Regions from separate parts of the Desulfitibacter alkalitolerans DSM 16504 genome, predicted to be linked through region 1. Evidence: riboswitches for the same ligand, from Rfam matches in the RefSeq annotation. Region 1 holds a riboswitch; each other region holds the start of a gene.
What was found. A riboswitch is a leader RNA that binds a small molecule or an ion and turns the genes downstream of it on or off. The one in region 1 is predicted to bind cobalamin.
Positions count from the first base shown of each region.

Region 2: it holds a riboswitch for cobalamin, as region 1 does, so the genes downstream of both, cobT (nicotinate-nucleotide--dimethylbenzimidazole phosphoribosyltransferase) here and K364_RS0121385 (4Fe-4S dicluster domain-containing protein) in region 1, are expected to answer to the same signal.
Region 3: it holds a riboswitch for cobalamin, as region 1 does, so the genes downstream of both, nikB (nickel ABC transporter permease) here and K364_RS0121385 (4Fe-4S dicluster domain-containing protein) in region 1, are expected to answer to the same signal.
Region 4: it holds a riboswitch for cobalamin, as region 1 does, so the genes downstream of both, K364_RS0115910 (DMT family transporter) here and K364_RS0121385 (4Fe-4S dicluster domain-containing protein) in region 1, are expected to answer to the same signal.

Region 1 covers NZ_KK211106.1:104,375-110,583, forward strand. The annotation lists gene K364_RS0121365 (hypothetical protein) at 1-281, opposite strand, end outside; gene K364_RS0121370 (DUF401 family protein) at 633-1,874, opposite strand; gene K364_RS0121375 (MoaD/ThiS family protein) at 2,030-2,377, opposite strand; gene K364_RS0121380 (aldehyde ferredoxin oxidoreductase family protein) at 2,364-4,256, opposite strand; gene K364_RS0121385 (4Fe-4S dicluster domain-containing protein) at 4,257-4,538, opposite strand; cobalamin riboswitch at 4,624-4,804, opposite strand; gene glsA (glutaminase A) at 5,010-5,975, shown strand; gene K364_RS0121400 (DUF378 domain-containing protein) at 6,034-6,209, opposite strand, start outside.
Region 2 covers NZ_KK211103.1:29,777-35,985, reverse strand. The annotation lists gene ldhH (L-lactate dehydrogenase (quinone) large subunit LdhH) at 1-697, shown strand, start outside; gene K364_RS0116625 (FadR/GntR family transcriptional regulator) at 876-1,577, shown strand; tRNA gene K364_RS0116620 (tRNA-Lys) at 1,680-1,755, shown strand; tRNA gene K364_RS0116615 (tRNA-Glu) at 1,770-1,844, shown strand; tRNA gene K364_RS0116610 (tRNA-Phe) at 1,850-1,925, shown strand; gene K364_RS0116605 (hypothetical protein) at 2,083-2,817, shown strand; cobalamin riboswitch at 2,942-3,120, shown strand; gene cobT (nicotinate-nucleotide--dimethylbenzimidazole phosphoribosyltransferase) at 3,196-4,251, shown strand; gene K364_RS25820 (PAS domain S-box protein) at 4,398-6,209, shown strand, end outside.
Region 3 covers NZ_KK211103.1:103,742-109,950, forward strand. The annotation lists gene K364_RS0116935 (epoxyqueuosine reductase) at 1-94, opposite strand, end outside; gene K364_RS0116940 (class I SAM-dependent methyltransferase) at 122-868, opposite strand; gene nikC (nickel transporter permease) at 868-1,701, opposite strand; gene nikB (nickel ABC transporter permease) at 1,721-2,659, opposite strand; cobalamin riboswitch at 2,791-2,977, opposite strand; gene K364_RS0116955 (hypothetical protein) at 3,159-3,608, opposite strand; gene nrdG (anaerobic ribonucleoside-triphosphate reductase activating protein) at 3,723-4,250, opposite strand; gene K364_RS0116965 (anaerobic ribonucleoside triphosphate reductase) at 4,237-6,209, opposite strand, start outside.
Region 4 covers NZ_KK211102.1:329,380-335,588, forward strand. The annotation lists gene K364_RS0115900 (nitrogenase component 1) at 1-188, opposite strand, end outside; gene K364_RS0115905 (nitrogenase iron protein NifH) at 185-1,024, opposite strand; cobalamin riboswitch at 1,038-1,228, opposite strand; gene K364_RS0115910 (DMT family transporter) at 1,273-2,331, opposite strand; cobalamin riboswitch at 2,464-2,647, opposite strand; gene K364_RS24490 (JAB domain-containing protein) at 2,880-3,584, opposite strand; gene K364_RS0115920 (hypothetical protein) at 3,586-3,822, opposite strand; gene K364_RS25815 (hypothetical protein) at 3,928-5,562, opposite strand; gene K364_RS0115930 (DUF6075 family protein) at 5,595-5,999, opposite strand; gene K364_RS0115935 (VirB4-like conjugal transfer ATPase, CD1110 family) at 6,076-6,209, opposite strand, start outside.

The DNA.
Region 1 (6,209 bases):
TCCTGTCCACCAACAAAAAAGGATACTGTTAGTGCAATAATTGTGGTTCTACTAATAAGATCAATAATTTGAAATTCAGGCAATCCTGGTGTAGAAACACCACTGGCAACTAATACATAACCCATGGCTAGTCCAAAAATAACGATAATTAAGATTGGTGAATACCTGGTACCTGCAACAACAGTTCTTGAAATAAGCACCATGGGAATTAATAAGAAAAGTGATAACCAAAACTGATTTAAAATTTGTAATTTAGCAAGTTGTATTAGAATGTCTTCCATTTTTATCCTCCCTCATACTTTTACATTGGAACTTAAAATTTATTAACCTTTCCTATCATAACAGGATTACCATATCACCTCCATTGCTAATTTCTACAAAAAAGAACAAAAATATTTCAAATCACAATAAAAGCTATTGTTTTTATTCAATAATAAGCTTGTGATTATTATAACATTCGCTTTACTTATAGACCATATGAAAATTTTTAATAAGTAATAGTTGTAAAATTCACATTAATTAATAGAAGAAAAAACTAAATCTGGGGACTTAAACCTGACATTAATAGTATTCATGGCAGGAATGTCCCCAAAATAATTGTTAGGTGAATCTTTACAAAGATTATTAGGTTTTTAGATTAATACAGCCACAATTATGCCGGCAATCATTAATACTGCCTGTAAGGGAAAGAGCAGTTTATAGCTTTCCAGGTAATCTGCTTTAAAATACTCATTGGAGACTATCAAACACAAATGGATTGGGGATACAACATATCCAAACATCATTCCAGTGAGTATCAATGAAAGGTATGCCACATTTTCCCCTATTAAAGGTAAAAAGATGGGATAGAGGATTGCCGAGCCTACAATGGGATGTCCGGCAGCAAAGCCAATTATAACCGAGCTTAGTATTAATATTAAAAGTAAGGGCATATTTGAATTGGTGATTATCTGGGCCAGTATGGGAATTGCTCCAGAATCCTTTACAAATGCCCCAAACAGCATGATAGCATATACTGAGAAGCCGAGCCTCCAGTTTATACCCTGGGAGAGCATGATCTTAATATCTGAAGTTTTTAGTATCTTATCCTCTTTGTAATCAAGGAGTATGGTAAGGGCAATGGCTATGACCAGGGCAATTATAAAGTTAACTTCAAGTATTATGGTAAGCACAATGGCCACTATTAAAGGAAGTCCGGTAAAGAGGACACTTTTTAAGGATGCTGCAAAGGAATTATTTATATGTGCTTCTCCCTGGTTGGTTGAAACACTGGATTCATGGGATTCATGAGGCCAAAAACGGTTTATAACTATAAGAGATATTACCAGTGTAATTATCACCGGGATAAGGTGGAATTTCATAAGAGGCAGGAAGCCCAATGTACTTAGGTCTGCTGCTATTATTAACAAGGGTGCCAGAGGATTGAAAAATACAGACAAATGCCTGTAGAAGGTATTTGCTGCTGACTTGTAACCAGCACTCATCTTAACCTTTTCTCCAAGCTGATCAATGAAAGGTGCTGACATTACTGCACCTCCAGGAACAGCAAGAAGTCCTACTAAAGCAGGAATTAATGCAATAAGCAGGTGAATGCTCTTAACCAGGTCGATTAATGACTTTAACAGCTTATTGAGCAACAAGGTTTTATACATAACTGAACTAAATAATGTGATTAACAAAACTACTATCATCAGGGAAATTGTATCCAGGTTAAAGGTTACTTTCATAAAAATAGATAGTATTAAATTAATGGGCATTGCCGAAAAGATTATAATAAATACAACTCCTAATAATAATGCATAAATAACCTCATGCCATTTAGAAGTAACTAGTACAATAGCTACTAAAGCTATAAACAAACCTAACAATTCCAAACCAAGGACCCCTTTCTCAACGTCTTATCATCATAACTGTATTATTATAACATATTAAAAAGGAGCCGCGGCCCCTTTTTTGATTTTTAAAATCACTTCATAATATATATTCTCTATATGGACTTCTCTACAAAATAAATATTTCCTCGCTTGTACTAACCTCCAACTAATAGTGGGGAAGTAATTATTATTTCTGTATATTTCTTGCCTCCAATTGGAGGTGATTTTGTTTTAAACTCGGAATAGTTTTTAGGAAGTGGCATTCGTTTGCCGTCAACAAGTATCCAAAAAATTGGTTTAAAATTATAATCCTTATCAAATATTTTATTCGATAGTGCTGTGCCATACTTGTTTATCAGGGTAGTTAATAACTGGGAAAGGTCAAAGCTGGAATTAGGCTCTATTGTAATCTCCTCTTCAAGCCTTCCCGCTGCAACTGCATAAATGGAATAATACCTTATCTTGATTGTAAAGAATTCCTTTTTCATTTTAATTCCTTTCATTTTCTATTCCTAATCTTTTAAGGGTTTCTAGAGTTGGGTATCCAGTTTCCATGCTCCAACCGCGGCGTTGGTAATACTCATCAAGCATTTTATTATAATCCTCTGCAGATAGTCTTTCACCCTTGTTTGGCCCATTGGCAATGGGTTCCTCCATGAGCCTTCTTGGCGGAAGGTCGTGTTGTCTGTTAATGCCCCTGGTACGGATACCAATTAGCCTTTCTAAATTCCATATGCGTTCCCCAATTAGCTCCAATTCTTCAATGGTCATATCCAACCCTGTACCAGCTGCTAGCAGGTCCCTGAAATGCTTGGGCTTAAGGGGTTTAAGTGCTATTCCCTCCAGCTTGCACAGCCCTAATGAATCTACTATACAGTGCCAATTTTCATGCCAGATCATCATTTTAGCTTTGGATGAGTATTCCTTCCAGTATTCTGGAGTTATTTCTATTCCCAACTCTTCCTTAATATCATCCTTATAGATTTCAGGTGCTACTTCATACAGGGGCAGGCCTTTTAAATGATCTCCACCCCTGGGTGAAACTGCAAAGGACAAGGCCATGCCCTTGGTTCCTCTAACATCAACTGCAGGGTAATCCATGCCCTTGCTGTGAATCACAAAATCCAGGCCGCCAATTTTTGTGGCTGCATGGTAGCTGCCCTCTGCAAGCAGGTCGCCAATACCCCTGCGGTGGGCAATAAGATCAATGACTTTGTTTATCATCTGGTGATTACCCCAGTTAAGACTTTCGCCATCAAGGTCAGATGTTTTGATAATGCCCTTCTCAAAACATTCCATTGCCCAGGCTATAACATTACCTGTAGAGATAGTATCTAACCCCAGCTGGTTGCACAAGGTATTGGCCTTTAGTACTGATGGCAGGTTAGAGTTGCCGCATTTTGAGGCTAGCGCTGAGATGCTTTCATATTCAGGTCCTTCGCCCACGGTGCCTGCATATTCGCCTTCAGTTACTTTATAAAATCTGCTGCAGCTGACTGCACAGTTAAAGCAGCCCTTATGTTTAGTTGCGTATTTCTGGAGAAGGATTTCTCCGCGAAGGCTTTCGGCCTCTTCAAAAGCTGATAGCTGAAAGTTTTTTGTTGGAAGAAAGCCCAGCATCTGGGCTAGACCAGTAATTGCAGTTGTTCCAAGGGTTGAAGAAACCTCATACATTGGATCATTTAGGATGTCTTCCTCGCATTTATGTACAGTTTTCAGAAACTTATCAGGGTCCTTAACTGTAATACCCCTTGTACCTTTTACTGCTATTGCCTTCAGGTTTTTTGAACCCATGACTGCACCCATGCCGGTCCTGGCTGCTGCCCTGCACAGGTTATTGATTATTGCTGCAAATTTTACCAGGTTCTCTCCTGCAGGCCCTATAGAGGCAACCTGTGCTGTATCCTGGCCCAACTGCAGTTTAATTTCCCTTTCAGTCTCCCAGGTTGTTTTGCCCCAAAGTAGTGCTGCAGATTTGATCTTAACCGTATCATCATTTATCCAGATGTAAACAGGTTCTGGGGCCTTACCGGTTATTACAAGATGATCATAGCCTGCATATTTCAATTCTGGCCCAAAGTGCCCTCCTGAATTGGAGTCACCAAATATTCCAGTTAAGGGAGAAAGGGCTGTAACTGTATACCTTCCTGAACATGGAGCTAATGTACCGCCTAGAGGGCCTACCCCAATAATTAGTGGATTATCTGGACCAAGAGGATCAGTAGCTGCATCTGTTAAATCGTAAAGAAGCTTGGCGTTTACGCCAGATTGCCCCAGGTAGGATCTTTTTAGTTCTTCGGGAAGCTTTTCATGCCTGATTTCTCCTGAAGTGAGATTAATCCATAGGATTTTACCGGCATATCCATATTGAAGTTTATTCATTTAGATCACTTCTCCTTCTAAAGTTATAGCTCCAAATAAGCAGGTTGTCACACACAGGGGAACATTATTCCCCTTTTCTTTAGGATGTGCTTTTCCACAGAAATCCTGGTAGCATGTTTGGTTGATTACCGGGTAGTCCCTGCCCTCTTCTTCAGATTTAAAGATTTTAATTCCCGCAAGGCGTGGATTAGTCATTCCTGAAGTGGTCCAAGAACAAGCTGCCTCACATCTTCTACACCCCCTGCATTTTTGTTCATTAATTTTAAACACCATCTTGTTCAATTAAACTACCTCCCATCTTTTTATAATAAAATAAAAAAGTCCTCAACTATATCAATAATAGTTGAGGACTTTGCCATCACCCTGCATACTTCTTGGATTACAGGCAGGTCTCCTGGCTTCTGGATCATCTTTGCTTATCCCTTCCCAATGCATAATGCAGAGGTGGTTGTGATAAGGTTATCCCCAGTTACAGTGGCGGGACCGCTCAGGATTTAAACCTGATTCTCTATTCTCCCTATATGGGCACCTGTTATCTGCGAGTATTTTTTAATTGTACTTCCCTAAATTTTGCTTTTTGCTTAACTTTACTTGGCATCCCTATTAGGCATCCATCAATATCCATCATATTTATCATAAAATATTATTCGACATCCACCATATAATTCCTGCTTTTAGAAGAAATATCTTATACATCATTAAAATAAGAAATGAACAAATTATTAATAAAGTTTACAAAGAGGGGAGCAGGCTATGATATCTTCTAGGGAAACACTATCACCAGAAGCCCAATTAGCTGAATGGGTGGAAATGAACAAAAAAATAACTTCACAGGGTAAGCTGGCTACTTATATACCAGCATTAGCAAGGGCAAACCCCCATGATCTGGGGGCAGCCGTAGTAGGTATAAACGGACTAGAACTGACATCCGGCCAGTGGCATGTTCCCTTCACCTTACAAAGCATTTCAAAAATACTAAGTTTACTAGTGCTCCTTATGGAGCAGAGCTTTAAGTATATATTATCAAAAGTTGACATGGAGCCTACCGGTGACCCCTTTAATTCTATTGCCAGACTGGAAACAGTTAAGCCTGGCAGGCCCTTCAACCCCTTTATTAATGCAGGTGCCATTACAGTTTGTTCTTTAATTAAGGGTAAAAATGTGGATGAAAGGCTGAATAAAATACTAGACCTGATCTATAGATGTACAGGCAGGTGGCCAGACCTTAACCATGAAGTATTATTATCAGAATGGGAGACTGCTGACCGTAACAGATCTTTAGCCTATTTTCTAAAGGACATGGGTTTTCTTGGAAATGATCTGGAGCAGACCCTGGAATTGTATTTCAAGCAGTGCTCCATAGAAATAAACAGCCTGGAGCTGGCATGGATAGGGGCGGTCCTTGCTAATAGCGGCCGTCACCCTGTTAAAAACACACAAATAGTACCTGGTGAAGCTGCCAGGATAGTTAAATCATTAATGTTTACATGTGGAATGTATGATGCATCGGGGAAATTTGCAGTTTCTGCAGGCATACCCTCAAAAAGTGGTGTGAGTGGAGGAATACTGTCAGTATACTCCTCAAATAAAGCCAGCCTGTTTAAAGAAGGATGCGGCATAGGCATTTATGGGCCGGCACTTGACGAATACGGAAACAGCATTGCAGGAATTCAGCTTCTTAAAATGATTTCTAAAGCATGGGAAATGCATGCTTTTTAAGGCAGAACACCTTAACTAACTATAAGTTGGTTAAGGTGCTGCCGCAAAAACTATACTATTATTTCACTTCTGTTTTTGGTCTTACAAGTAGGGAAATGGCCCATATACCTGCAACGCCAACCAGGGTATAAATAATTCTGCTTAAAACAGCGCCCTGGCCGCCAAAAATTGTGGCTACAAGATCAAGACCTAATACACCAACCAGCAACCAATTTAGGGCACCAATTATAACTA
Region 2 (6,209 bases), on a different contig from region 1:
TCTAAATAAAAAGGGATACGAGGTAGTTTATCCACAAGAGCAGACATGTTGTGGAGCACCGGCAAAATATATGGGCAGAAATGATGCTGCTGCAGTAATAGCTAAACAGAATTTATCCTCCCTTGCTAAAGATGAATACGATTATATAGTAAGTGCTTGCCCCACCTGTACATCAGCACTTAAGCATGATTGGATGGACTGGTTAGCAGGTGATAGTGATGCAAAGGCAAAGTCTGATGCCCAAAAAGTTTCTGAAAAAGCAGTTGATTTTATAAAGCTTGTTCATATTCTGGATTCAAATGAACAAGGTCTTAGTGTTAAGGAAGTTGCCGCTGCATGTGATGTAGCTTGTACAAGTCCCATTAAAGTCACCTATCACGATTCCTGTCACTTGAATCGCGGCATGGGTGTGAAAAAAGAACCTAGAGAAATATTACAGGCAATGCCACATCTAGATTATACAGAAATGGAAGAGGCAGATCGCTGCTGTGGTTTTGGCGGCTCCTATTGTGTGAAGCTGCCAGAGGTTTCTGCAGAAATGCTAAATCGTAAGCTTAAAAATGTGGAAAATGCTGATGCAGCATTGGTTGCTGTTGACTGTCCAGGGTGCTTAATGTCACTGCGGGGTGGTTTAGATGTTAAAAAATCTAATACAAAGGTATTACACACGGCACAAATATTAGACGGTAAATACTAAACACATCATGCCCTGTTAAGTATAAACTTTTCAGGGCAGTTTTTTCTTTTGTGCTCAATATTACCTTTATTAGGGTGAATTTTAATATAGACGTTGACATGAGGAAATGCTAAACTTTAAAAAGAAGAATGTAAGAAAAATTATTACTAAACTAAAGGTAAGATGAGGGGTATGCTTAATGCAATTCAAACCAATAAAACCCAGAAAAATTTATGAGCAAATTGTAGAACAGATTAAGGCAATGATTACTGAAGGAAACCTAAAACCAGGTGATAGATTGCCATCGGAAAGAGAGATGGCAGACAGACTTAAGGTTAGCCGTGCATCAGTGAGGGAGGCTTTAAGTGCCTTACATTTAATGGGTCTGGTTGAAATTAAATCTGGTGAAGGCACTTTTATTAAGCAGACAAGCATTGATTCAATTATTGAACCCCTTGCGTTAGTTTTGTTGATGGAAAGGGATACTGTCATTGAAATCTTAGAGGTACGTAAAGGATTAGAGGTAGAAGCGGCTGGTCTGGCGGCAATGAGACGTGATGAAGAGGACCTGGCAAAGATGAGGGAAGCCCTGGATGAAATGAAGCGAGATGTTGATCAATCAGAAATTGGTGAAAAGGCGGATTGGAAGTTCCATTATACAGTTGCCCAGGCTTCACAAAATGTTTTATTAACTAGGCTTATGAATACTGTATCAGATACCATTGAAAATACCATGCGCACCAGTCGCCAAAAGCTGTATTCAACAGAAAGAATGCCCCAAACACTTTTAGATGCTCATGAGGGTATTTATGAAGCTATAAAAAATGGTGACTCAATGGAAGCTCGTAAAAGAATGTTTGAACATCTTTTAATGGTAGAAAATAATATGATATCAGAGTAGGCTGCTTTAAATGGATGATTTGAAATATAATGAAATTATTTAAAACATTTTTCTATTGACACTTTGGATTTAGTAGTGTACACTTGTGACTTGTTGACATGAGAGCCATTAGCTCAGTCGGTAGAGCACCTGACTTTTAATCAGGGTGTCCCGCGTTCGAGTCGCGGATGGCTCACCATTTAATTTTAAAATGGCCCGTTGGTCAAGCGGTTAAGACACCGGCCTTTCACGCCGGTAACAGGGGTTCGAGTCCCCTACGGGTCACCATATATGCCTCGGTAGCTCAGTCGGTAGAGCAGAGGACTGAAAATCCTCGTGTCGGTGGTTCGATTCCGCCCCGAGGCACCATCAAACAAAAACAAGACAAGGTGACGTTTCTCTTGTCTTATTTTTTTACCTGCTTTAACTGCTGAGAAATAATATTACATTGGTAAATAAGGCTTTTTATAAAATCTGTATGGTTGTATAATAGGTAGTAAGGATATTAAATATGGGAGAGAACATTATGGATAAAATTAGAGCAGCCATTGAGTGTACAATAATTGAAGCCGTTCAGAAAAGTCCCTTTGGCTTCAGGGAACCCTTAATAGGATATGCCAATCCAAATGACCCTTTGTTCCTGGAACTAAAAAAATTACATCCTCATCACTTAATGCCCGAGGACCTATTAAAAAATGTCAAAACCATTGTAACTTTTTATGTTCCCTTTAATATAGAAATAGCACGATCCAATAGAGATGGAGTCAGGGTCTCAGAAAAATGGGCAAGTGCATATATTAATGCCAATTCTTTAATAAATGAAATATGCATATTATTAAGTGAGAGGCTTAATGCTTTAGGAATTGAAACTGCTTATCAAAAGGCTACACATAACTTTGACGAAAAAACTCTTACAGCTGCCTGGTCTCATAGGAGTATTGCCTACATCGCAGGTCTGGGTACATTTGGAGTTAATAAAATGCTAATAACTCCAGTTGGATGTGCAGGCAGATTTGGCAGTATTGCTATTAGCCACTTTATAGAACCAACAGTAAAGCCTGCTAAGGAATATTGTCTGTTTTATGAAGGAAAGGGCTGCTTGAAGTGTGTAAAAAACTGCCCAGTTGGGGCATTAACTGAAAATAGTATTAATAAACCTTTATGTTATGAAAGGCTCCTAAAAGTAGCTGATGAGCACAGTGCCATTGGTTTTGCAGATGTATGTGGAAAATGTATTGGGCCTTGTGCTAACTATAAATAAACTTTGGAGATTGCCCATAATCAAAGCTTTTTGAAAATAATAGAGAGATAATGAATGATGCCCAAAATAATGGTGTTCAAAATATATTGAAATTGATGGTCAACAATATTATAATGTCAATAAATGAATATTTAATGTATTAGGTGCCCAGATATGGGGTAAAAGGGAAACTGGTTAGATTCCAGTACGGTCCCGCCACTGTAATCGATGAGTCAGGTTATGTCACTGGAGGTTTCTCTGGGAAGGCTGGCCACAGGCGTTTGAATCGGGAGTCAGGAAACCTGCCTAAAGCATTAGGTCTTTAAGGATGATGGAAAAGTTCTTGAGCTGTTAAGCTTGGGAACTTTTTTTATACATTAAAAGGAGGAGGTAAACAAAGTGAAACTATTCAAAGAAACCCTTGAAAGCATTGTTAAAACTAATCCAGCCATGGGAGAAGAAACTCAGAAAAGGTTAGACAATCTAACTAAACCACCTGGGAGTTTGGGGGTGCTGGAGAAAATTGTCGTACAGCTAGCACAGATTCAGGAAAATCCCCTTCCAACACTAGGGGATAAGGTGGTAATGACAATGGCAGGTGATCATGGGGTGGTAGAAGAAGGTGTTAGTGCTTTTCCCCAGGAAGTGACACCCCAGATGGTACTTAATTTCTTGTATAATGGTGCGGCAATAAATGTCTTATCTAACCATGCTGGAGCCAGGGTAGTTGTTACAGATGTGGGAGTAGCCGGGGAGCCAATAGACCATCCGGACTTAAATAATTGCAGGGTCAGACCTGGTACAAGGAATATGGCAAAGGGGCCAGCCATGACAGAGGAAGAGGCAGTAGCTGCCATTGAAGTGGGTATTAAGCTGGTAAATGAAGAAATTGATAAAGGTGCAGCATTGATAGGAACTGGGGAAATGGGGATAGGAAATACTACTCCAAGCAGTGCCATTCTTGCATGCTTTAGTGGGAAAGATGTGGAGTTTATTACTGGTAGAGGTACTGGGGTTGATGACCATGGGCTGATAAAAAAACAGCAGGTAATTAAAAAAGCCCTGGAAGTTAACAATCCAGATCCAACAGATGCACTAGATGTTTTAAAAAAGGTTGGTGGATTGGAGATTGCCGCCTTAACAGGTGTGATTCTCGGAGCTTCAGCAAGAAGGGTGCCGGTTGTTATAGATGGTTTCATTTCAACAGCAGCGGCTTTAGTGGCTTATAACATGAAGAAGGAATGCAAAGAATATATGCTTGCTTCCCATTTATCTCAAGAACCGGGACACAAAATCATGTTAGATTTCATGGGCCTACAGCCTGTTTTGTACTTGGATTTAAGGTTAGGAGAGGGTACAGGAGCAGCTTTAGCTTTTCATCTAATAGAAGCAGCTGTTAAGATAATCCATGAAATGGCTACCTTTGAAGAAGCAGGGGTTAGTAACAAAGAATAAGGCTTATGAAAATGGCGACAAATCAGTTTGTTGCCATTTTTTTACGTAATCCCAGAAAAACTTCTCAAAGAAACAAGGTTATTAGAAAATAATGTAGAATTCTCAGATAATGTGTTTTTGTTTAATTAAGGCTGGGTGATAAATAAATGTCTTCTACACAAAAAAAGAAGGATGATACCGGAATTTTTATGTTAGAAAATAAGCACTTTGAAGCCCTTTTCAAAAATGCGACTGATGCCATTGTATACTTTGATAGAGAAAACAGAATAGTAGAAATCAATAGCAGATTTACAGAGCTTTTTGATTACCATATTGATGAAATCAGGGGCAAAAAAATTGAGGATGTGTTAGTAGGTGAATTAGAAAATGAGACATATCTTCATGAGTATGCAAGGGCAGTAGAAACTTCTAAAGAGATATTATCAGGCAAATCTAATTCTTTTGAAACTGTAAGATATGGAAAGGGAAATAAGCCAGTTAACGTTATTGTTAAAGGAATACCAATTATAATAAATGAAGAAGTGGTTGCAGGCTACGGTATTTATTCAGATATTACACCTCAAAAACAAGTTGAAAATGCTCTTAGAGAAAGTGAAGAAAAATATCGCTCCTTTTTTCAAAATGTATCAGTAGGAATTGGTGTTTCTGATATTAAGGGCTATACATTGACAGCAAATGAGACATTGTGCAATTTCTTGGGTTATACAGTTGAAGAAATGTCCAGGATGCATTTTTCTAAGTTTTCATATTATGAGGATTTGCAAAAGGATATACATTTGTACAACTCATTAATAACCGGTGAAATTGAGAACTACTGTATTGATAAAAGGTATGTTAGAAAAGATGGGCAGATTATCTGGGGTCGTTTAAACATTTCACTTGTAAAAGATGCTGAAGGTAATTTCAAGTATTTAAGTACTGCTATAGAAAATATAGATGAACGAAAGCGCGCAGAGGTAGCCCTTGAGGAATCGGAAAGAAAAATGGCTGATATTATCAATTCGCTGCCTGAGGCTACTTTTGTTATAAATAAATACGGAAAGGTTTTGTTATGGAATAAGGCTATTGAAGGACTTACTGGTATCAAGGCTGAAAGCATCATTGGCAAAGGCAATTATGAATACGCCCTGCCATTTTTTAACTCAAGAAGACCCATACTAATAGACATGGTATTAAATTATAACCAAGAACTGGCCAGAGGATATTCATACATGGAAAGAGTGAAGGATGGATCTTTAATAGGCGAGGTCTTTTGCCCGGCAATTGGTGATTCAGGTGCCTATCTTTGGGCTAAAGCAACTCCCCTTAGAGACAAGGATGGCAACATTGCAGGAGCAATTGAATCCTTTAGAGATGTTACAGAGCGTAAAAAAGCCGAGAAGGAATTACGGTATCAGAAACAGTGCTTTGAGACATTATTTAGAAACTCCTTTGAAGCTATTGCTTTATTGAATAAGAATCATGAAATTATTGAAGTAAATAGTGAGTTTGAAAGAGTATTTGGGTTTGGTTTGGAAGAAGTCAGGGGCAAAAACATTGATTTATTGTTGGCTCCTGGAGAAAAATTAGCCGAGGCAAAGGAAATTACGAAAAATGTTTGTAATGGAAAGCCAATATGTTTAGAAACAACTAGATATTCAAAATCTGGTCGCCCCATACATGTACAAATAAAAGGCGTCCCCATAGTTATAGATAATGACGTTGTAGGGGTCTATGGGATATATGACGACATAACTGAAAGAAAACTCCATGAAGAAAGGCTTAAATACCTCTGTATGCATGATGTCTTAACCACCCTGTATAATAGGAATTACTTTGAGGAAAACCTCAGACGATTGGACACAGGAAGACAGCTTCCATTAAGTATTATCATTGGAGATGTAAATGGCTTGAAACTGATAAACGATGCTTTTGGTCATGGTGAGGGGGATAAGCTCCTTAAAAAAATTGCCAAGGTT
Region 3 (6,209 bases), on a different contig from region 1:
CTTTTTCCAAATCAGCAACACCAAACAAGTCTGCTCCCATATAATTGGCTTTCTTCCTTAGTTGTTCCTTAAGACTATTGGTTAATATCTCCACCGTGGTCTCCCAATCTAATCTAATAAGTTATTTTCTCGCGAAAACTGCAAATAGTGGTACTTCACTATACATGGTTTTTTGTCTTTCATCATAAACAACGTCATTGATGTTTTCAGCTATATCTATCGTATTAAATCCACACTGGGCTAAGGCTTTTTTATCCCACTCAGGTCTTTTCTCATAGGTCAAAGGTAGTTTTCTAGCCAACTCCTCACATTCTTTGTGCTGATTTGAGGTCACACCATCGGAATAGCCTTTTTTTACTGCCTCTTGTCTGCAGGCCTCATACTTTTCCTGAAGCTGTGGAACCGAGAGACGTAAATACCAGTTAGCATCAAAAACTAAAACTTTTCCTCTTGGGTTAAGAAGTCTATACCATTCAGCATAAGCTTCCATTGGGTTTGGCAGAGTCCAAACTAGATTTCGAGAAATGATTAAATCAAAGCTGCCATCTGAAAGCTCAATTCTATGTGCATCTCCCTTGATTGTGGTTATTTCAAAGCCGGCAAATTGAGCATTTTTTTTAGCCTCTTTAAGCATTTCACTGCTGGTATCTAAGGCTGTGACCTCATAACCAAGTTCAGCCATAATTACTGCAAAAAAGCCAGGACCCGTTCCCACATCTAAAGCTTTAATTGGTCCATCAGTTCCTACATAATCCTTAATAACTGTCTGCCATGCATTTTTTTTAAAAGAGTTCATGTCTTCCTGTATCGCTTCGCTATATCCATTAGCTCTGCCTGTCCAGTACTTTTCAATCCTTGCTTCTAACATTACATCACCCTCTTATGTGAGATTATTTTTTTGAACTTTGGATCCAGGACATCTCGCAGGCCATCACCTACCAGATTAAAGGCCATAACAACTATTAAGATAGCAAACCCAGGAAAAAGCATTAACCAAGGTGCCCTTTGAAAAAAGAATCTACCGTCATTTAACATGGCACCCCATTCTGGATCTGGGGGCTGAGCACCTAATCCCAGGAAAGACAGTCCAGATATTTGTAATATGATAGCCCCCATGTCTAAGGTTGCCAGCACTATTAGGGGAGAAATCATATTGGGCAGTATGTGTCTAAAAATAATGTTTAAATGAGTGCTTCCGCTGACTCTTGCTGCCAGTACATACTCCTTTTCCCGTAGTGATAGAACTAGTCCCCGGGCTATCCTGGCATAACCAACCCAGTTAACAGCAGCTAAAGCTAACATTATATTGATTAAGCTTGGTCCAAGAATGCCAGCTATGCCAATGGCTAAAACAAGTCCTGGAAAGGCCAGAATAACATCTGCAAACCGCATAAAAAGGTTATCGATTTTTCCACCCATATAGCCTGCAGTTGTACCAATCGCAACCCCCAAGGTAAAAATGATGCTTATTACAACAAAGGAAACTCCAAGTGATAATCTTATTCCATATACTATCCTCGTAAATATGCATCTTCCCAGATGATCCGTACCCATTAGAAAATCCTTATCTGGTGGTTTGAGTGTTTGCTTTAAATTCTGTTTATCTGGAGAATAAGGGGTTACATAGGGTGCAAATATACCTAAAAGTACTATACTTAAAATTACTATGAGTCCGATTAGGGCCATCTTATCTTTAGCCAAGCTCCTAATTATGCCTATGTCAAGACCCCCTTCCTAAGCGTATGCGCGGGTCTAAAAACCTATAGGAAATGTCTACGAGAAGGTTTGCCAGTACAAATATTACTGCCATCCACAGAACATACCCCTGAATTACTGGGTAGTCTCGGTTGAAAATAGCCTCAACTGCATATTTACCAACCCCTGGCCAAGAAAACACAGTTTCAACAATCACCGTACCCCCGAGCAAAAAGCCCAGTGACATACCAAGTAGGGTTACAATTGATATAAGTGCATTTTTTAAGGCATGGTTTACAATAACTATCCTTTCCTTTAGTCCCCGAGCCCTTGCCGCCATTATATAATCCTGTCCCAATACCTCTAAAATACTAGCTCTTAATAGTCTAGTATAGGTTGCAGCCATTCCCATACCCAGGGTAACTGCAGGCAATACCAGGCTATCTATGCCATGTCTGCCCATTACCGGGAAAATCGTATATTTCACTGATAGATAATACATTAGTATTAAACCCAACCAAAACGCTGGCATTGATGCACCTAAAAAAGCAAATACTCTGCTTATATTATCAACCCACGTGCCCTTATAAACTGCCGCTAAAACTCCAACAGGCATTGCTATGGCAATCATTACTATTAAAGCAGCAAAGGTTAGTTCAAAGGTTGCCGGAAGCCTATATAATATTTCCTGTGTCACAGGAGTACCAGAATAAAAGGACACACCCAGGTCACCCTTAAGTACCCCACTTAACCAATTTAAGAATTGAACATATTCTGGATCATTTAATCCCATTTGTTGTCTTGTAGCTTCAAGCATCTGTTGGGTAGGTTCAAAGCCAGCCTGTCTAAGTTTTATTTCTGCTGGATCCCCCGGGGCTAGTTTACTTAAACTGTAGGTTAAAAGAGAAACACCAAAAAATACAGGTATCAAGTACAGCAGTCTTTGCAGAATATAGGCACGCACTGTATATCATCTTCCCTTCTAAAACGCTATTTCTAAAACAAAAACCCTTTTGCGGTACATGGCAAAAGGGATACGTCTTAAGGTAATCAAGACAATAAAAAACAACCCTTCCCAAGTCCACGTGGGCAAGCTATTAGTTTATAAAACAAGCAGGTTTCCTGACTTCAGGTCATTGTCAATACTGCGTCTTCCTAGGGCTAATGCCTAGTGACACAAATGCAGCTTGACTACCCTTCACAGTGGCGGGTCCGTGCTGGATTCTAACCAGCTTCCCTCTCTACTTCTCCATGAAGTATCACTTGCTTCATACAAGTATTAAATTATACTATATTTACAGCTTAACAACAAAGATTTGAACTGTCAATTAAGAAATTCCCAAACTAGTTAATTACCTTTTTATTAAGATAGAATTTGAGATTTGCTGTGACCCGACTTCATTAAATAAGAAAATTATTATACAAATATATCCCAAATAATTTTAAACTAAAGATTTTGCCCTTTATATAAGCTTAACACCTTTAAGATGAACAATATCATTCCAGTTTTTAGCTGTTACTGATTCAATGGCTAAAAAGTCCTTTCGAAGAGCTTTGATTTCACCATAAATCTCAATATGTCTTTCAGCATTTTTAATTTCCAAATCATCAAGCTTTAATTTAATATCCTTTATATCGCACTTAACTTCTTTAATATCTTCCTGTATATGTTGAATATCTCCTCGCATGACCTGCTGATTTGTTTTTAACTCTGTAATATCACCTTGCATTTGCTTGATATCTCCACGCATCTGTGTGATATCACCTTGCATTTGCTTGATATCTCCTTGCATTTGCTGTTGATTGCTTCTTAGCTCCGCAATATCACCTTGCATTTGCTTTATGTCTCCGCGCATTTCCTGCTGGCCTTGTAAAATATCTTTTAAAATTCTTTCGATATTATTCATTCTCATTGCTAACCTCCTTTTGATATTAAACCCCCTTGTTTTTATATCTTACAAATATCTAAAAGCTTATATTTTACTATATCTTACCAAGAAAAAAACATATGGTAAAGGAGAAATTTTTTAAGGTCTGACAACTTGGCTGACCGGATTATTAACTAATAAAGACCTTATTTTTCGCAAATCAATGATCCTTTGATTAGCTGAACCTCTAAAAGGAAGCCTAAGGTCTTTTTTGCTAATCTCAAATCTACCATCTATAAGGGTACTGCACTTTTTTAAAAGTTTGATTTTATTCTCATCTCCTTCAGATAAGATTTCTTCAATTATATAGCCCGAGTAAATTAATATATCCTCCACGCCCTTGCTTATTAACCTGGTGGCAAGTTTTTCTAGAACAAAAGCCTGCTCCATGGGCTCTCCTCCAGTAAAAGTTACTCTATTTATTCTCTTATCAAAAGTAAAAAGTTTTTCTACGTCTGTTATTGACATTGATTTTCCATAATGAAAGTCCTGAAGCTTAGGATTATGACATCCCTTGCAAGCAAAATTGCACCCGGATAAAAATAATACCTGCCTGATTCCAGGTCCATCCACAACACTGGTTCTAATGTAATCAGCAATTTGCAAATACATTTTAGTTTCCTTCAAAGTGGATCACCCTGTTTTTCTCTTCTTGTTTTTTTGCATTATTAAATTTATTAAGAGTAGAGAGATATCCAGTAATCCTCCTTATTCTCTTTATTGATTTGCTCTGGCAAACTGGGCAATTGTCTTCATATATAACACCTGAATGACCACATCCACTGCAGCAGTCCACTGGAAAGTTAATTGCAAAATATCCCATATCCTGGGCATGCATTTCTCTTACAATCTGCTCATAAGCTATCAAGTTGTGTTCCATACTGCTCGCCATTTCTACATAGGAAATATGTCCTGCGTTGCAAAATTTATGGTATGGGGCCTCAACCTTGATTTTATCAAATAGAAACATGTTATACTCTACTGGTACATGAAAGGAGTTTGTATACCATTCTTTGTCTGTAATACCTTTAATTACTCCAAATTTTTGAATATCCATCTTTAGAAATTTGCCGCTCAAGCCTTCTGCAGGGGTGGCAAGGAGAGTAAAGTTTAACCCATGTTTAACTGTGGCCTCGTTCACTCTCCTGCGCAAATGCCCTATTATTTCCAACCCTTTGCTTTGAGCTACTTCACATTCACCATGGTGCTTGCCTGTCATGGCTACTAGAATCTCGGCAAGGCCAATAAAGCCCATGCTCAGTGTTCCATTCCTTATGCATGTTTCTATTTTCTCACCAGGCTTAAGGGCATCGCTTCCCAGATAAAGCTCCTCACCAAATAAAAAAGGAAAATCAGTAATTTTTAGATTTTTTTGTATGTCATATCTATGAAGGAGTTGGTCAATAACCAGGTCTACTGTTTCGTCAAGCTTTCTATAAAAATTCTTCCAATTTCCAGCTGCCTCAATACCAATTCTAGGTAGATTGATAGTGGTAAATGAAAGGTTTCCCCTGCCATCTGTCACCTCCGGCCCATTTACATTGGCAATAACCCTTGTACGACATCCCATATAAGCTACTTCGTCCTGGTATTTGGCGTTGAAACTGGCATCTAGATTTATAAATGCAGGAAACAGCCTTTTTCCTGCAACATACATGGCTAGCCTGAATAAATAGTAATTCCTGTCTCCTGGGTTTAGATTAATGCCTGATTTAAGCTTAAAGCCTACATTTGGAAAGATTGGCTGCTCTCCTTTACCCAAGCCCTTTTCATATGCTAACAAGAACTGCTCGGTTATCATTCGACCTCCGTAGGTAGTATCAGTTCCCAGGGCTATGCTGCTAAAAGGTACCTGGGCACCGGCCCTGGAGTGCATTGAGTTGCAGTTGTATATAAAAGCTTCCATTGCTTGAAAGGTCTCTTCTTTGGTTTTTTCATAGGCCAGTTTATTGATTCTTTCATCAATTAAATCCTTAATTAAATCCTTGTCCATATCCTTTGCTCCAGGATATAGTTTAAAAAATTCATTTTTTAACATCTTTCTTTGTCTATTAAATTCAGCATCTACAAAGGGTGCCAAGTCTCTGTCAAAGAAAGCAAAGGATTGCCCTCCATGTTGGTCATTCTGGTTGCTCTGCAGGATTATGCAGGCCAGAGCTGCAGCACTGCGAATAGACTTTGGCTTTCTTATATAGCCATTTCCTGTATTAAAACCTCTATTTAGAAGTCTTCCCAGGGGTATTTGCAAACATGTGAGAGTCTTGCCGTACCAGGATAAATCATGAATATGGATATTGCCTTCCCTGTGGGCCTGTCCATGTTCTGGCTTTAAGACACGCTTTAAATAGAAGTCTGTTGAAGCTGCTTCAGAAATCTGCAGCACCTTTGCCGATGGTGAGTTACTGACATTGGCATTTTCTCTATGGGTTTCCTGCAATATTTCATTGACGGCATTCATCAGGTCTGACCTGGCTTCTCTAATACCACTGCGTTTGTCTCTGTAAAGAATATATGCTTTAGCAGTTTTAGCATGACCCTTTTCTATTAAAACCTTTTCCACGAGGTTTTGAACTTCTTCCACATCTA
Region 4 (6,209 bases), on a different contig from region 1:
TCATTCTGCCGTTGCCTCATGGCTCGAAAATATAGGACTCTCAGGCACGATTCCGGACCAACGGCCAAAACGTGAACATCCGGAATACATAAGGCCAAATTAATATTTTCCAGACAGCTTTCTTTGTAAATGGCTTTCTTTAGGAAAGTAATGTCCTGATCAGTGATCGATGTTTTTTTTATGCTCATTTCTTTATCTCCATCTGCAGCATTATTCTTCCAAACTGTTCCAATTCAATGTCTTCCATTGCTCTTGGAATACTATAATTTAGGTTTTCTTTTATCCTTTTTGCTAAATTCATAAAAGTTTTACAAGCTTTAGACCCAGGGAATTTTTCTACAACTGTTTTCCCTTCCAGCTCTGAAAAAACAATCTCATTGCAAAAAGGGATATCATCCAAAACCTGTGTGTTTGACTTCTCAGCAAAATATCTTACTATCTCATCCTTTGAGTTTTCATTCCTCCGATTGTGAATAATCCCGCCAAAAAGATTCCTTTCCCCGGTTGAAAACCTTCGCACACCTTTCATGATATTATTGGCCGCATAGATGGACATGAACTCCGAAGATGAGACAATATACACCGCATCGACAAATTTTTCTCGCATAGGAACCGAAAAGCCGCCGCAGACCACGTCTCCTAAAACATCATAAACAATTACATCCCACGGCTTGTTAACAATCCCAAGGTGATTCAGTTCTTCAGCCATGGTGGTTATACCCATTCCCGCACATCCTATTCCAGCTTCCGGGCCCCCTGCTTCGATACATGCCACACCATTAAACCCAGAATGAATAATGTCCTTTTCTTCAATTTCTGTTCCCTTTTCCTGAATCACTTTCAGTACCGAAGGTATTTTACTTCCTGTCAAATTTCTTGTAGAATCTCCTTTCGGGTCACACCCTATATGGAGTACCTTCAATCCCAATTTGGAAAAAGCTGCCGATAAGTTAGCCGCTATTGTTGACTTACCTATTCCGCCTTTGCCATAAAACGCTATTTTTAGATTTTTGTTATTCAACATGCCTTTTGCCTTCCTTTTTTGTAAAAATAAAACCCCTCAACTCAAGCATCACTACTCTTCATGCCTTTCCGGTTTCCCAGTGGCATATTATGAAGAATTACACTTATACAGCGGCGGGACCGCGCAGGATTTTCACCCGACTTCCCTTTTCACCGGTAAACAATTTTATTTATCATTACCGGTACCTGTTTTTGATATTTAGTTTTCAAGGCCACCATATTTTATTGTATTAAATCTCTATAAAATAGCTAATGCGCATGTCTATGGTGGGTATCCGGTGTATGTTTGTGTGAATGTTCAATAGTTGCATGTTTATGTAAATGTGTATGTTCTAAATGCTCTCCATCTATATGTTTGTGCGTGTGATGTCCGTCATTATGGTTGTGGCGATGCTCATGCTCCATAGATTCATGTATATGGATATGTCCATGTTCTTCACCTAATATTAATATGGCACCTATAATCATTATTGGTAATGATATATAAAATAAAGTACTTGGAAATTCTCTAAATAGCAAGAAAGATAACAATGTTCCTACAAACGGAGCAGTTCCAAAAAAGGCACTTGTTCGCGAAGCTCCAAGATTACGCATGGCAAATATAAACAGTACAATGCTTAATCCGTAACTAAAGCATCCTAATAACATAGCTCCTAATATTGTTCCGATATTCGGGAAACTGGTATGCATTATCAAAGCTAATATTAACGAAAAAACACCTGCTCCAATCCCTTTTATTGTAACAGTAATCAAGGGGTCTTTTGCTGAAATATTCCGTGTGAAATTATTGTCTATACCCCAAAGGGTACATGCCAATACTACGCCTAACGCACCTATTGAAAGACCCCATTCACCGTTTAAATTCAATGATAATAGTATGCTTGCAGTTGTTATTGATGCAATCGCCAACCATATACGTCTCCCAATGGCTTCCTTAAAAGCAATAGCAGCAATTAAAGTAGTCGCAACACCCTCGAAATTTAAAAGGAGTGAAGCAGTAGACGCAGGAGTATTACGTAAGCTAAACATTAACACAATAGGAGCAATAACACCTCCTGCGATAATTGCACCAATTAGCCATTTAATATCGCCTTTATCTATTTTTGCTTCTATCTCTATAAAATTATGGTTCATATGCCTTACAATTTTAAACAATAATAGCCCCACGCCACTGCCGAGATATAAAAATGCAGCCATCGGAATTGGCTCAATATTGCCTAATAGCAATTTAGAAATTGGGGCACTCGCACCAAATAACACTGATGCAAGCATGGCTTGAAACATTGAGCATATATTCGATTTTCTCATAAAATCACATACCTTTTATGGTAATTTAATATAAGCATACTAAAAAGCCCCTTAACCATTTACGATTAAGAGGCTTTTATAAAAAGACAGTATACACTTTCAGTCAAACACCCCCTATCGCTCGTAGAGTTCTTTGGCGCATTATCACAGGCAGGTCTTCTGGCTCAAGCATCATTACCCCTCCTGCCTTCCCATTCAAACAGTGGCATTCCTGGAGGGATTCCTCTTTTACAGCGGCGGGACCGCGTAGGATTTCAACCTACTTCCCTTTTAAGACGAAAAAACAATTTACGTCACCTGTAATTTTAAATATTCAATTTAATATAACACTATCACACAAGTATATATTACGTCAATGAAATAATTCGTTATGGCATAGCTTTTACATCTACAGAAGGGAAGGACGTTTAAGAATGTAACAGTCTCCCTGGTTTTGTGATCGTCTGCTGATATACCTAATTTACCTCAAGGCAATAAAGGACATTATAACTTGTCTCCTTAGTTTTAGAATAACATCGTATTGACAATTTTGTGATTTGATTGAATATTTAACGCAAGTGTGTATGTTTAAACCTATTCCGCTTTTCTTCCGCAGGTATTGGACCTAATGTTATCATTTCATAATTTGCTGTACCTTTGCTCTGGCAGGGGATAATCCCTTTTTCCGCCATAGAAGTATAGCTTCTACCGCCAACAATTATGTGATCCAGAACTTTGATCTCAAGGGGATGAAAAATGTCAACCATTCTTTGTGTCAATGCCCTATCCTCCGGAGAAAAATTTTTGGACCCTCCGGGATGATTATGGGCTAAAATCATTGTATTGCAATCACAGGCAAGGGCATATTTTAATATTTCTCTTGGATACACCGCTGTTTGTCCGATACTCCCTTCCGACATGGTCTTTGTTTCGATGATGTTGTTGCCGCTGTCTAAAAATGCAACCATAAACCTTTCTTTATCCTTCATTCCTCCCAAAAGGGCTAAAAAATATTGGCCTGCTATGGTTGATGAATTGAGCATGACCTTCTCATTGCTTTCATAGATTTTCAGAATGTTGTAAGAGGCAATAAACTCATTGAGCAGCCCTATCTTTTCAAGCTGTCTATCATTTGGTTCCATAATGTGGGGATGCTCCAGGATGTTAAAAGGGTTATTTTCTTTTACATACTGCTGAACTTTTTTGTAGGGCAGTCCTGTTAAAGTTGTCAGCCCTTTTAAAAAATTCTCGGTATGCAATATATCCTGCTTCATGTTATGCCCGCCCCCTTTTTACATCAACTATTTCAATAATGGCTTTTATGCTTTTCAACTTCTCGGAAATCTCAGTAGGCAAGTCCACCGATTCAAGATGAAGAAAAAAGTTTTTAATCCCTATATTTTGAAAGCTCTTATGGATTTTTTCTTTTGCATCCGTGTCCAGGTCAATCAACTCAGCTAATAAACCCACGCATTTTATATATTCCATTTCCTTTAATTCTTCCAAGTTCATCTGTTTTTCCACCTTTCCACTTAATTTGGTCATTAAACTATTTTGTTTGTTTTCCCATGTTTTCCGTCAGGACCGCGATTTCCTGTGGGGATAGGCAACATCCGTCTAACTGCCGATAAGCTGCATGAATAGATGTCGGTATTCGTCCTTCATCAACTCATTTAGCATTTTTACCTGATCCGGATTGAAGCTGTACTCGGTAATCATGTCCGTATAGGATCTGGAGGTTATATTGATATGCAGGGTGGTTTCGGTGGTGGTGATGGTTTCGGTGGTTTCATTGCCATCCTCGTCAGTGGTAGTTACGGTTTCCTCATGTACAATAGTTTCTATCCAATAGTCGATTTTGTTCATATCCCAAAAGACGTCCCGCAGGATGCCCACCTTGGCATCGTCGAGGGTGGTAACCTCCATGCCGTTTTCCGGATCGACGGTTACTTTTACCGCATAGACCGCCAAGATTTCCCGCCACTGGCTTGCGGAGATGCTATTGCTACCGGACAGCTCCAGGGTGTCATGTGGATTTTCATTTTCTATCTGTTCTATTTTTGCCGCAAATTCATTGTTAAGCTGATTGACCACCTCCGACATAACCGGAGTGTTCCCGCCGGGGCTTTCATTGGAATAGAATATTCCGAATGCTGAGCCTAATAAAAGCCCCGCAAGACATATCACAAGAATAATCGTCACTGCTATCCAGCCGCCAGCGGCAATCAAGGCGGTCAGGCCCTTGGCTGCCGCGATGATCGCCTTTATAGCAGACAGCATTGCCTTAACTGCTGTCTTTGCAGAAACAGCCGCCGCTTTTGCCGCTAATCGTGCAGTCTGGGCCGCTCTTTGAGCAGCCTGTGCGGTTTTGGCGGCGGTTTTTGCTGCTGCCTGTGAGGTTTTAACAGCAGCTTTAGCAGTATGCTCGGCGGTTTTAACCGATCTTTGCGTTGATTTAATCGTACCTTTAGCGGCTTCTTTTAGGGTTTTGCCGCCAGTTTCGACAGATTGCTTTATGGTGCGTCCTATTTTACCGGAGGTGTGGAGGGTTTGTGCCGCTGCTTTCCTGGCTGGTTGAAAAAGGGGACGTTGAGCAGGTATTCGCTCGGATATCTGTTGTGATTGTATTTGACCGATATTTTGATTTGCCATCCGGATTTCAATGGTTTGAGAAAATCGCTGTTTCGCTCTGCTTAGAACGAACCTGCGTTTTGCTAATTCGCTTGGTCTGGACAGGGTAACTTTCCGTTTTATGGTTTCCTTTGCCTTGGATGGGATAGCATTGTGTTTTGCCGCCTGCTTTGCTCCGGGTTGGGAAACGTTCTGATTTACTGCTTCCTTTGCTTTGACCGAAGTTGTGTTCAGTTCCGTTGCCGGTTTTGTTTTAGTCTGGACAACATCCCTGTGTGCTGATTCCTTCACTTCACTTGTGGGGGTCTGCCGCACATTCTCACCGTTTGAATCGTGGTAACGAGGAGCATCTGCATCCGGAGCGCGACGGTCCTTTATTTTTTCAACTGCCTTTTTGCCGTAGTTTCCTGCGGTATGTCCGGTTTCCTGGATAACAACTTTTGCACCCTCATGGATGTTATTCCCGGCATCATCCACATAGTTGCCGTTATCGTTATGTCCGAGATGTTCTGCTTGGTCTTTGGTGCGGATATAGGCATTTTTCATCCTGCGGGACACGTCTGTCGTCTTATCCAGTGCCTTAATATCCTTTAGGGTTTGTTTGGTTTTGATCTCTTTCACCGCGCGCGCCTCCTTTCAAAATTTTGCTGATTTTACCGTTCCATTGCGGATTGACGGATGGTGCACTCCATGCTTCGGCAATATTCGGGATAGCGCAGACGGATAGCCTCAAAAAAGTACGGTGCAAAGCCGCAGTCAAACAACTCATAGGGTGTGGAACGGTTTTCTTTTCCTTCCTCCGTAAAGCCGTTCCAGAGGTTAAAGGCCAAGCGGCACAGGCGGCGCGTACTGCCCGTCTGCCACGGGTCCGAAAGACCATCCGGGTTAATCCCGCCGTTTTTGAAGTCAAAGAGTGATCGAATATTGTGTCTTGTCTCAGCACAAATTCCCATCGCATAGAAAAATGCCCGATGATAGGCGTCGTCATTGCGGGTTTTAATAAGCATTTCGCAATAAAAAGCCTTATGCTCCTTACTTGCAAACCGTATGGTTTCCATTGTGTTTTCCTCCTTCATAAGATAGATGAACGGCTGACCGAAGGTACGGCCAGCCGTTTGCATGTATAAGGTTCTGTCAGATTTGGGCCTGTTCGCCCGGCTTGGTGGTCATCAGGTTATAGAGCTTGGTATTGCGCGGGAATTGATCGGTAAAGGGCACAAGGGAACTGCCCACCTTAATCAGACCGTTCCCCGCATCCACGTTGGTGA